DNA from 4 places in the Halomonas sp. McD50-4 genome. Region 4 is predicted to be linked to each of the others. Evidence: predicted binding sites of a transcription regulator. Region 4 holds the regulator's gene; each other region holds the start of a gene.

Region 1 (3,149 bases), on a different contig from region 4:
TGGAAAAAGGTCATGATGACAAAAACGGCACCCATGACCCGCATGGCTATCCAAATCGCGCCCACATTGAACATATCGTGGAAAGGCCCACTTTTCGCCCAGGCAGGTTGGGTGACTTTAACGTAGAGCGTCACGACGACTGACAGGCACAATACGAATAACGCGATAGCGGGTAAGGCGCCCTCCAACAGAGATTGCAGCCCATCTGCCATGATCCCCATGCCAATATTGATCGAATCACCTATTTGGAAAGGCACCAAAAACAGCATTACCCCAATGATGGAAGGGATCAGAAACTTCAGTAAATCTCGGCTAGGGATGGGGGCCGTCGATGTCGGTTCTGCCGACTTCGCTTGAGAATGAGACATACGATTCACCTTTTGAGTGTGATTATTGGAGGTGGGCTGGCGGCGTCCGGAAGGGAAGCGAGGCGTCCCTTCTCAAGTATTGTCATCTGCGCCTTGTTAGGTCAGCGCGTTTTCATGAATCCGTGCGTGTTGGGGTTAGGTATTACGTTTAACGCCCGGCAAGACACAGAGCATTTCATACAGCAGCGTGGCCCCCATGAGTGCTGTATTGCCGCTGGGGTCGTAAGGCGGCGACACTTCCACTAGATCACCACCGACGATATTCAAGCCCGCAGCGCCCCGCACGATTTCCAAGCCTTGGGCAGAGGTCAGCCCGCCCATCTCCACGGTGCCGGTGCCAGGGGCAACGGAAGGGTCCAATCCGTCGATATCAAAACTGATATACACCGGGGTATCCCCCATCAGTTCACGCACCCCCGCCATGAGCGGAGTGAGCGAGCGATGCCAGCACTCCTCGGCAGGCACCACGCGAAAGCCTTGCTCACGGCACCAGTCGAAATCTTCGGGGGCGTAGCCGGTGCCGCGCAGGCCGATCTGCACGACTTTGCCATGAGCCAGCAAGCCTTCTTCCTGGGCACGACGGAACGGCGTGCCGTGCGCAATGGGCTCGCCAAACATGTGCTCATTCACATCCGCGTGGGCATCGATATGAATCAGCCCCACCGGGCCGTGTCTTTTCGCCATAGAACGCAAGATTGGTAGCGTCAGCGTATGCTCGCCGCCCAGCGTCAGCGGAATGCAGCCGTGCTTCAGTACGTCATCGTAAAAAGCGGTGATGATGTCGACACTTTTCGGTAGATGAAAGGTGTTGATGGGCACATCACCGATGTCGGCAACCTGAAGGTGCTCGAACGGCGCAGCGCCTGTTGCCATGTTATAAGGACGCAACATGCGCGACTCGTCACGAATCTGGCGGGGTCCTAGGCGCGTACCGGGGCGGTTCGATGTACCGATATCCATGGGAATGCCGATAAACGCTGCATCCAGCCCTTCGGCACTCTCTTGTGTGGGCAGGCGCATCATGGTGGCAGGGCCTGCAAAGCGCGGCATGGTGTTGCCGCCCAGCGGCTGATTGAATTCCGACATCGTTCTCTCCTTGGATTTATTGTGGCTAGCCTGACGGCCTAGCGATTTATCTAGCTCATACACAGGTACTGCACAGACCATGCCAAGTTACCCGCGCTGATAAATAGGTAGGTTTCTTGCTTTATCGATGCAAAAATGAATCGATTAGCCGATTAAATGATGCAAAAATGAATCAACGAGTCATCTTTGCATCACTCTGTTCATCCAACGCTATAAAAGCGGCGGCGGTAGACAAAGGAGGGACGCATGAGTGAAATCGACAGGCGCGTACTGCAAACCATTGTGGAAACCGCGAATGACCACTTCTTTATTGTCCGTGGCGACGGTCAAATCTTGGATATAAGCCCCGGTGCCGAGGCGGTGTACGGCGTATCGCGGGAAGAGCTGCTCTCCAGCAACGTTCAACAGCTGCAGGCGGCCGGCGTTTTGAAACCTTCCATCACCCTGGAAGTGATGCGCACTCGCCAGCCCGCTCAGCTAATGCAAATCACCGGCACGGGCCGCCGCGTCATCGCAGAAGCCTACCCGGTGTTCGTCAACGGCAAGCTAGAGCGCATCATCAGCCGCTCACGGGACTTAACCGACCTTCAACTGCTTCAGGACGAATACGCCCTGCTGCAAAAACGCTTTAGCGAACACTTGAAGCGCAGCCAAGCCGCGCCCGATGCCGAAGAGCAGGCGTTGGATGACGCACTGGATAACCTACAAGTCAGAAGCCATGTGATGCGCGAAATTGCCCTGCTGCTAAAGCGAGTCGCGCCATCGGATGCCAACGTACTGATGCTCGGGGAGTCCGGTGTGGGCAAGACAGCCTTTGCCAAGCAGCTACACCGCTGGAGCGCGCGCCATCGAGGCCCTTTCATCGAGGTCAACTGCGCATCAATTCCCGACAACCTGTTTGAGTCGGAGATGTTCGGCTACCAGCCCGGCGCGTTTAGCGGTGCAGCCCGGCAAGGCAAAGCGGGGCTGCTGGAACAGGCCGAAGGGGGCACACTGTTTCTGGATGAAATCGGCGAGCTGCCGTTGTTAATGCAAACCAAGCTGTTGAAAGTCATCCAGGATGGCAGCCTGACGCGCCTTGGGGATACGCGCTCCCGCCGGGTCGATTTTCGCTTGGTGGTCGCGACCAATCAGAATTTGGGCAAACAGGTGGAAGCGGGGCGTTTCCGCCTCGACCTTTACTACCGCCTCAACGTCATCCCGGTCACTCTGCCACCGCTGCGCGACCGACGTGAAGATATTCCTGACTTGGTGGAAGCATGCTTACAACGGCTGAACCAGCGCTATGGGCGGCAGAAAATTCTCGGTAATCACGTATGGTCGACCCTCATGGGCAGCGACTGGCCGGGTAATGTCAGGGAGCTGGAAAACTGGCTTGAGAGAGCCTGGCTTTCAAGCCCCACCGATCAAATTGAAGTGCCTGCAACGCAGGCCTATACCGAACAGCATACCCATCGCTTGGCGAATGTATCTGCTTCACCTATCGCGGCATCGCTCGCCTCAGGCGAAAGCTTGAAAGAGTACCTAGAGCGGTTAGAGCGGGACGCGCTACGAACGTTGTGTCACACGCTGCCCAGCACCTACGCCATCGCCAAGCGGCTGGGTATCAGCCAGTCCAGCGTCGTACGCCGGTTGCAGCGTTACGGCATTAACATCTCTCGTTGATGCTTAGCCCCATACGTCACACCCCTGCCA
Region 2 (3,149 bases), on a different contig from region 4:
TAAAGCGCCTGGATGGGTGCGCTATATCAATGCTTACTCGTTTGGTATTTATCTAGCGCATCCTATGTTTTTTACGCTCACCGATACGCTAGTGGGCATTTCTACGTTGCCCCTGGCGGTTTATGCGCTGTTGCTCATCATGGTGGGTAGTGTGGGATCGATTCTGCTCAACAAAGTAGCCAATACCACCACATTGGGTGCCATGTTGCTGGGTAAACGTTTAAAAATATGAACGGTTCGATGGGTTGGTGGGTGTGAGGTTGGCGTTAAGAGTCAAAAAGGGGCAGGCGCTAAGAGGAGGTGGGTGAGCGGCTGTGTGGCGAGCCTCGAGCAAGCCCAAGCGACTCGCCGCTTAGCGTTTTTAAACGCGTAGGGCAGGCGTATAGGCGCTGTAAAAAGTCGAGCAGAGCAGGCTCATCGAGCTCTGGATCGAAGCCTCCGATTCGCTCCAACCACGCACGGCGAATGGCAATATAGGGGGGAACGGTCACCGCCGAGCTGAGAAAGTGCAGCAACAGGCGTTCCGAAAAGCGGGGAGTGGCGGCGTTGATGAGCAGCGCATCCGTCGCCGTGTCTAGCTGTGGATAGAGTAGGTACCAAAGCTGCGCCGCCATGGGTTCTTTATGCAGCGCAATCAGCAGCCAGTCTGCCTGGCTAAGATACGCTGCTTGGTTGAGGCGTGCACCTAGGGTATGGGCAGGTGTCACCAAGCCGTGCGCGTGGTAACGCTTTTCGAGATCGGTGAGCCGTTCATCCGAGTGAGCACAGGTCACGATAATGGGTAGGGCGTGGTCAGCAAGACCGGATTGGCGAATCGAGCGCAGGTGGCGGGGTAGCAAAGCTCCTGTCACTGAAGCATCAACGATAAAGCAGACCGTACCCATGCACGCGGCTTCCTTTTGTTATGAAAGCATCTCTGTTTGTAATTGATTGTAGATGTGGGTTTCTTTACGTAGCAAGAGAAAGTTTTTTAACGAAAAAAACAGTGAGGCTGGCGAGTTAATCATTTTGGTGCGGCTTGAGTGCTATTTGCACCAAAGGTGTGCGAGGAAATGACGGTCTAGGCGTTTGAAAAAGCAATTGCCACTCCCTTGCTGCATTAAGACGCATGGGATGAGTCATTTTTCATATTTGAAAACAAAGAGTTGTTGATATTTTTTTCCATTATGGTGCAGAGTTGGCATGCTCTGTGCTTATAAGCCATAGGTAGTTTCATCAGCGGCTATTGAAGCGTAGGCAGACGCCTCCAGGCGTGCTACAACGATAGCCGGTCTGAAATGATCGCTGGGCGGTTTGTTATCCATCGTCGAACAAACGTTGAGCGAACAAAAAAGACAAACGCGCCACATGCAGCCGCGTGTTGAACGATTTGTTGAATAACACCTTTATCGATCGCTTACAGTTACACGCTTTAAGCCACGCTCATACCGGAGGACACTATGTCAGCCAAGACTCTCGCGCTAATCGAAGAACATGATGTTAAGTGGGTAGATCTGCGTTTCACCGACACGCGCGGTAAAGAGCAGCACGTCACCGTACCGGCACGCGACGTGAACGAAGAGTTTTTTGAAAACGGCCAGATGTTCGATGGTTCTTCCATCAACGGCTGGAAGGGCATCAACGAGTCTGACATGATCCTGCGTCCGGAAGACGGTACCGCCTTCCTCGACCCCTTCACCGAAGATGCCACACTGATTCTGCGTTGCGACATCATCGAGCCGGCCACTATGCAGGGCTACGATCGCGACCCGCGCTCCATCGCCAAGCGTGCCGAAGCGTACCTGCAGTCGACTGGCCTGGGTGACACTGCCTTCTTCGGTCCGGAGCCGGAATTCTTCATCTTCGATGAGGTGCACTGGAAAGCCGACATTCAAGGCGCCATGTACAAAATCACCTCTGACGAAGGCGCATGGGCGACCAGCAACCAGGTAGAAGGCGGCAACTTGGGCCACCGTCCGCGCGTGAAAGGCGGCTACTTCCCGGTACCCCCGGTCGACAGCTTCCACGATATCCGTGGTGCGATGTGTAACACCCTGGAAGCGATCGGTCAGACCGTCGAAGTTCACCACCACGAAGTGGCGAACGCCGGTCAGAACGAAATCGGCGTGAAGTTCAACACGCTGGTGAAGAAAGCCGACGAAGTTCAGGAAATGAAGTACGTGATCCACAACGTGGCGCACGCTTATGGCAAGACCGCGACCTTCATGCCGAAGCCGCTGGTGGGCGACAACGGCTCGGGCATGCACGTCCACCAGTCGTTCTGGAAAGATGGCCAGAACCAGTTCGCTGGCGACGAGTACGCGGGCCTGTCCGAAATGGCGCTGTACTACATTGGCGGTATCATCAAGCACGCTCGCGCGCTGAACGCCTTCACCAACGCCTCTACCAACTCGTACAAGCGTCTGGTGCCGGGTTTCGAAGCGCCGGTCATGCTGGCCTACAGCGCCCGTAACCGTTCTGCGTCCATCCGTATTCCGTACACCGCTAGCCCGAAAGGCAAGCGTGTCGAGACGCGCTTCCCCGACCCGACCGCCAACCCCTACCTGGCGTTCGCGGCGATGCTGATGGCGGGTATCGATGGTATCAAGAACAAGATCCATCCTGGCGATGCCATGGACAAGAACCTGTACGACCTGCCGCCCGAGGAAGGCAAGTCCGTCCCGACCGTGGCCAACAGCCTGGATCAAGCCCTGGAAGCGCTCGACGCTGACCGTGCGTTCCTGACCGAAGGCGGCGTGTTCACCGACGACATGATCGATGCCTACATCGAACTGAAGATGGAAGACGTCGAGCGTATTCGCATGACGACTCACCCGATCGAGTTCGACATGTACTACAGCTGCTAAGATCACCCTTGAGGTGTCGTTAGCCTGAAAACCCCGCCTCGGCGGGGTTTTTTCGTTGAGGCGAGGTAAGGAAAAGGGAGGAAGACGTCATGATCCGTCGCTGGCACGTGCGCTATGCAAGAGGATTATCCACAGGTGCTGCACTGCTATTGGGGATGTGGGTAAGCGCGGCGCTGGGGCAAACGGTGTATCGCGTGGTGGACGCCCAGGGCAAGGTAACGTTTACCGACAACCCAGAACGTGGCGGTGAAGCCGTCACGTTGGCACCGCTGCCCAGCGTGACGACGGTGCGCTCTGCCCCAC
Region 3 (3,149 bases), 330 kb from region 4:
TTCGGCTGAGCACCGGTGTCAGCAGAGGCCAACACTTCAGTGATTTGCTCAGCTTGAACGTCCAGAGCCTCGCGGAACATTTGCATTTGCGCTTGCTCAGCGGTTTGCGCCTGATTCATGTACAGCGCTGTGCTGACGGCATTACTTGCAGCTACATCCATACTACACCTCGCTCCTATAGATGACATTCATAGCCTAGCAAACCCAAACCGACGGAGCCATGTTTCTCCCGCGTGATTATGTAAAGACGTGCGACAAGGCGTTTAAAAGCGATCCGCACGGAAGGGGCTCATATCGATGGCCGTTGGTTTATTTTCCATCATATCCGCTAGTAATTGGCCAGTCGCAGGTCCCAGAGTAAATCCTTGGTGGCCATGGCCAAACGCAAGCCAAAGGCCGGGATGGCGCGGTGCTGGGCCAATGACGGGTTTCATGTCCGGCAGGCATGGACGAGCCCCTTTCCATGCCGCACTGTCCTTGCGTTCCCCAAGTGGAAAGATCGAGCGCGCGACTTTCTCAGCAGCGCCCAACTGCTCTTCATCGGCAGGGGATTCAAGACGGTCCAGCTCCGCGCCAGTGGTCAAGCGCACTCCCGCATTCATAGGTGCCAGCAAATAACCAACTTCGGCATCCATCAACCAGTAATTCAGCTTCGCTTCTGGCTGAGTCGCATAGTGCATGTGGTAGCCGCGCTTTACGAACGTTGGGAAATGGTAGCCCAGCGGCTTCATCCACTGGCCCGCCCACGGCCCCAAGGCCATGACGACTTGATCTACCTCTAACGACGCTGCGTTGGTCGTTACGGTCCAGCGCTCACCGTGCTGGGTGACGCCGGTAATATCGGCCTGTAACAACTCCCCACCCATGGCCTCGAATGACGTCGCATACCCCGCCACCAGGCCACCGGGGTCAGCAACGGTCCAGGGGTCGAGCCAGTGAATGGCACCAATAATGTCATCACCAAGCTGCGGTTCTTTAACGCTTAACGCAGCGCGGTCGAGCACAGCAAATTCGACGCCATAGAGTTCGCGGGCCTCTTCAGCTTCTTGAATGCGTTTATCGAGCTTCGCTTGAGTGCGATATATCTCCAACCAGCCCTCCTTACGCACCAAATGATCGGCCTTTGCCGCTTCGATCATCGGGCCATGGGCGTTTAGGCAAAGCTGAATCAGTGAAGCGTACTCGGGCACGATTTTTTTATAAAGCCGAGATGAGGAGTGGTGCCAGTAGCTCAGCAGCGGTGAAGCGGCATTGACCATTCCGGCGGGCCGGTAACGGATATCGACACGACGATTAGGCAACACGCTAAGGATGGTCTTCATATCGCGAGGAAACGGATAGGGCCGAACCGCCTCTCGCTGAATGATGCCCGCGTTACCAAACGAGGTTTCTCGGCCAGGTTGGCGACGATCGACCAGCGTGACTTGATGGCCACGTTTCTGCAGCTGCCAAGCAATACTGACCCCTACCATGCCTGCCCCCAACACCACCGTTTGACGCGCCATTTTGATGCACTCCTTTCTATCTGGATATTGTTCAGACTCATACTGTGAGCAGCATGGTTAACATATTGAAAAATATCACCAATCAAACCGCATTTGCACAGTCATAAAAACTGTTTTATCTATCATTTTTAGTCATTTATCACGCTTAAAGCGCAATAAAGGATGACTTCACTATCTGCGGCACAACAATTGCTTCATTACCATTAACACTACCTGAGCCACTCCATCGTTATGGACACTTTTAGGCTGGACGCTGCGTTCATGAGAAGCAACTCGACATTCTTTGCACCCCCTTCATGTCTGCGATGCACCAAAACAGTACAAGGAAAACACCATGGCCGATAGCTTCGACTCCACCTTGATCGACACGCTTTGGGTGCTATGGGCGGCAGCGCTCGTCTTCGTCATGCAAGCAGGTTTTCTCTGTTTGGAAGCGGGCACTACGCGCACGAAAAACGCCATCAACGTAGCAATGAAGAACTTGGCGGATTTTGCTATTGCCGTTAGCGTTTTCTGGCTAGCCGGTTTCGGCATGATGTTTGGCATTTCGCAAATGGGATGGCTAGGCAGCTCCCTGTTTGGCTGGCAATTGGAACCTACCAACGCATGGCTCATGACGGTCTTCGTCTTTCAGGCCATGTTTTGCGCCACGGCCGCTACCATCGTTGCAGGCGCCGTTGCCGAGCGCATGCCCTTCCTTGGCTATTTATGGACCGCCTTTTGGATTGCCCTATTGATTTACCCGGTGTTCGGCCACTGGGCCTGGGGCGGCTTACTGGGAGGCATGCCTGGCTGGTTGGCCACACTTGGCTTCATCGACTTTGCCGGGGCGACCGTGGTGCACAGTGTTGGCGGCTGGGTAGCCCTCGCAGCCGTAATCGTCATTGGTCCGCGCCAAGGGCGCTTTCAGATCGATCATCCCCCCACCGCGTTTCCAGCGGGGAACTTGCCGCTGGCAATGCTGGGGGCGCTCTTCATGATACTGGGTTGGTTTGGATTTAACGGTGGTAGCACACTCGCGCTGAATAGCTCCGTGCCTGGGATTATCGCCAACACCATGCTGGGTGCCGTAGGCGGCATTTTATCGGCCCTGCTGGTGGGCTGGCGGGTGCGCCGCTACGCCGATGTCATGTATGCCATCAACGGGGCCATCGCTGGTCTGGTGGCCGTCACGGCAGGTGCTCATGCGCTGTCACTCCATGCCGCCTTTTTACTGGGTAGCGTAAGCGGCGTGCTGATGGTACTGGCCAGCGAATGGCTGCTGAAAAAGCGTATCGATGATGCAGTAGGCGCCATCCCAGCTCATTTGGTTAGCGGTGTGTGGGGCACCCTCGCCCTTCCTTGGTTCGCGGACATGAGCAGACTCGGCAACGATGTTAGCCGCATGGAGCAATTTGGGACTCAACTACTCGGCGTGTTGACCTGCGGCCTTTGGAGTTTTGGCATGGCCTGGATGCTGTTTCGCATCACACGTCGCTTTCTTCCTCTGCGGGTCTCTGAGGACGCGGAAAAAATGGGGCTCAACCTCGCCGAGCATGGCGCCAAGAACGAACTCCACCAACTCCTCGAGCATATGCGCCAGCATGAAAGGCAGGGCGATATGCGCCAGCGGATCGAAGCGGACCCGTTCACCGAAGTAGGCGA
Region 4 (3,149 bases):
CTCGTCGATAAGCGAGCCCAACAGCATGGCAGGCAAGTTATCGATCGCGTAATAGCCAAGATCTTCCAGCGCTTGTAAGGCGATAGACTTACCGGAACCTGAACGGCCGCTAATGATCACCAGTTGCATAGCGTCTCTCTTGGCGTTTGAGCGTAAGAAGTAAAGACAAATTGAAGGAGTAGATCTGTTACGCAGCTTGTTCGCGTATCTTGGCCGTTATCAGCGTCAACAGTTCTTTTTGACTGCCTGCTTTGCGCAGCTGTTGGCGAGTATCGGCGTCGTTCATGATCGTCGCGACTTGTCCGAGCAAAGCAAGGTGCGTGTCATCGGCTTCTTCAGGCACCAGCAAAACGAACACGAGATCGACCGGGTCCCCATCGATGGCATCGAAATCGACGGGTTCCGCCAGTTTCAAAAAGCCAGCAATGGGGGCACTGCAGTGCGGGCTTCTTGCGTGGGGAATGGCAACACCGTTGCCAATCCCCGTGCTGCCAAGACGCTCGCGCCCAATCAAACGACTGAACACTTCTTGGCTGTCGAGGCTGGGCGTGTTTTGGGCGATGAAGGTGCTGAAAAACTCCAGCACCCGCTTTTTGCTGCCCCCGGGTACGTCATAAAGCACGCGCTCCGGGGGGAGAATGGTTTCCAACGTCATTGAGTTAACGCACGCCTGCGCCTTGAGCGCGAGCTTGTGCTTTTTCCTTGTGTTTGACGAGTTGACGATCGATTTTGTCCGCAAGGGCATCGATGGCGGCATACATATCGTTATCGAGTGCCTCGGCATGAAGGTCAGCACCGGCGGCATGTAGCGTGCACGCTGCCTGCTGGCGCTCCTTTTCGACAGATAAGGTCACTTGTACCGTGGTGATATTGTCGTAGTGTCGTTCGACGCGTTCCAGCTTTTCGTTAACGTAGTCACGCAAGGCGTCAGTCAGTTCAACGTGATGACCAGTGATGTTTACTTGCATTGACGTGCTCCTTATCCATCGGGCTGTACTTCGATTGTAACCCTTTTTACGCTATTGCAAAGCCCTTGCGGTGAGTTTGTCACGACCAAACGTTTAACTAGCGTAAACGGCGGCGCTCGCTCGAAGAGGGAATGCCCATCGACTCGCGATATTTCGCGACGGTACGTCGTGCCACGCTTATTCCGCCCTCTTCGAGAAGCGTCACCAAGCGACTATCGGAGAGCGGTTTGCCTGAGGGCTCCTCTTGAATGAGCTTTTTGATACGTGCGCGAATGGCCGTGCTCGAGTGGCTGTCGCCGCCGTCTTGGCCACTGACTTGACTGGAGAAAAAGTATTTCAACTCGAACACGCCACGCGGTGTATGAATGAACTTCTGTGTCGTCACGCGTGAGATGGTCGACTCATGCATCTCTACGGCTTCGGCGATGTCGGCCAAGATCAGCGGCTTCATGGCCTCTTCGCCGTGCTCTAGAAAGCCAATTTGGCGAGCGATGATTTCACGCCCCACGCGCAGCAAGGTGTCATTGCGGCTAGAGAGGCTTTTGATCAGCCAGCGCGCTTCTTGAAGGTGCTCTTTCAAGAACTGGTTGTCCTGGCTCTTGTCGGCGCGTTTGATCAAGCTGGCGTAGTCGGGTTGGATGCGTAGCCGTGGAAGAGCGTCCGGGTTGAGCTCTAAATGCCAGCCTTCGTTGTCATGGCGCACGACCAGATCGGGAGTGATGTAGCTATCGTCGGTCACGCCGTAGGCGCTGCCGGGTCGGGGATCGAGGCTGCGAATTAATCGAATGACGTCATCCAGCTGCTCATCGTCCAGGCTCAAACGGCGCTTGAGGAGGCGCATATCGTCTTTGCCTAGCGCCTCCAAAAACTGTCGTACCAGCCGTTTGGCTGGCATCAATAGCGGGGTGTCTTCCGGCAACGCAGCAAGTTGAAGCATCAGACATTCTCGCAGGTCGCGAGCGAATACGCCGGTCGGCTCGAACTGCTGCAAGCGCAGTAGGGTATTTTCCACTTCCCGTTGGCTCAAGCCGTCATGACCTTGTGCTTTGAGCCCTTCACGAATGTCGTTGAGCGGCTGGGTAAGATAACCATTGGCGTCCAGCGCATCGATCAGGCTCTCCGCAATTGCATATTCCCGTGAGCTGACATCGGTCATGGCCAGTTGCCACAGCAAATGGCCATGAAGGCTTTGGCCAGCGGCTTGACGCTCGAAGTCGGGTCCTTCGCTACCACCGCTCAGACTGCCCATGTCTTGATAGGTGTCCGACCAGTCGCTGTCGACGGAGAGTTCGTTGGGAATGCTGTCAGACCACTCGGCCTCTTGCGGCTCGCTGACTGCCTGCTCTCCAAACTCGTCCTCTTGCTCGAGCATAGGGTTGGCGTCAAGCGCTTGCTGAATTTCTTGACGGAGGTCCAGCGTAGAGAGCTGCAGCAAGGCAATGGCCTGTTGCAGCTGGGGTGTCATGGTCAGCTGTGTGCCGATACGCAATTGGAGAGAAGCTTTCATGACCATCTGAGAACCACTCGTTAATCAGAAAGCTCCACCCTAGAGCGAGTTATGGCTACGTGCAAGTGCAATAAGCATGCCACTAAAAGAAAAGTTTGGTCAGGCCTCGGTTTAGAGCCGGAAATCAGCGCCCAGATAGACGTCGCGGACCTTTTGGTTATTGAGAATCTCCTGGGCGTTTCCACTGGCGATGATGTGGCCATCGCCAACGATGTAGGCGATATCGCAAATATCCAGGGTTTCACGCACGTTGTGGTCGGTGATCAAGACGCCGATGTGGCGTTTTTTGAGTGCGCGGATAATGGTTTTGATTTCGCCGACCGAAATAGGGTCGACCCCGGCAAAGGGTTCGTCGAGTAGAATGAACGCGGGCTCGGTGGCCAGCGACCGCGCGATCTCTACTCGACGGCGCTCGCCTCCTGAGAGGCTCATGCCTAGGTTGTCACGAATATGGGTGATATGAAAATCTTCGAGCAGTGACTCCAGGCGAGCTTCTCTGTCGCTGCGATCGAGCGTTTTGCGCGTCTCGAGGATGGCCATGATGTTATCGGCTACCGAGAGCTTGCGAAAAATCGAGGCCTCTTGGGGAAGATACCCAATGCCTGCCATGGCGCGTTCGTGCATGGGCGCGTGGGTCAAATCCAGATCGTCGATACCCACATTGCCCGCATCGG

The links. The regulator sigma-54, encoded in region 4, starts transcription at its own class of promoters, with help from an activator protein. The targets are predictions, from matches to a motif close to TGGCACNNNNNTTGCTNT.
Region 1: a site for sigma-54 is predicted at 1,522-1,539, ahead of speB (agmatinase). Genes of this name have one in related genera too.
Region 2: a site for sigma-54 is predicted at 1,179-1,196, ahead of glnA (glutamate--ammonia ligase). Genes of this name have one in related genera too.
Region 3: a site for sigma-54 is predicted at 1,684-1,701, ahead of amt (ammonium transporter). Genes of this name have one in related genera too.

Annotation. Positions count from the first base shown of each region.
Region 1 is NZ_JAKRFG010000005.1:69,766-72,914, forward strand. Features, by position in the region: gene MHM85_RS07835 (YjiH family protein) at 1-368, opposite strand, end outside; gene speB (agmatinase) at 504-1,454, opposite strand; gene MHM85_RS07845 (sigma 54-interacting transcriptional regulator) at 1,701-3,119, shown strand.
Region 2 is NZ_JAKRFG010000011.1:8,163-11,311, reverse strand. Features, by position in the region: gene MHM85_RS13340 (acyltransferase) at 1-232, shown strand, start outside; gene MHM85_RS13335 (hypothetical protein) at 291-884, opposite strand; gene glnA (glutamate--ammonia ligase) at 1,440-2,846, shown strand; gene MHM85_RS13325 (DUF4124 domain-containing protein) at 2,936-3,149, shown strand, end outside.
Region 3 is NZ_JAKRFG010000001.1:107,401-110,549, forward strand. Features, by position in the region: gene MHM85_RS00530 (putative motility protein) at 1-161, opposite strand, end outside; gene MHM85_RS00535 (FAD-dependent oxidoreductase) at 264-1,505, opposite strand; gene amt (ammonium transporter) at 1,840-3,149, shown strand, end outside.
Region 4 is NZ_JAKRFG010000001.1:436,955-440,103, reverse strand. Features, by position in the region: gene rapZ (RNase adapter RapZ) at 1-129, opposite strand, end outside; gene ptsN (PTS IIA-like nitrogen regulatory protein PtsN) at 188-655, opposite strand; gene raiA (ribosome-associated translation inhibitor RaiA) at 660-968, opposite strand; gene MHM85_RS02110 (RNA polymerase factor sigma-54) at 1,066-2,481, opposite strand; gene lptB (LPS export ABC transporter ATP-binding protein) at 2,587-3,149, opposite strand, start outside.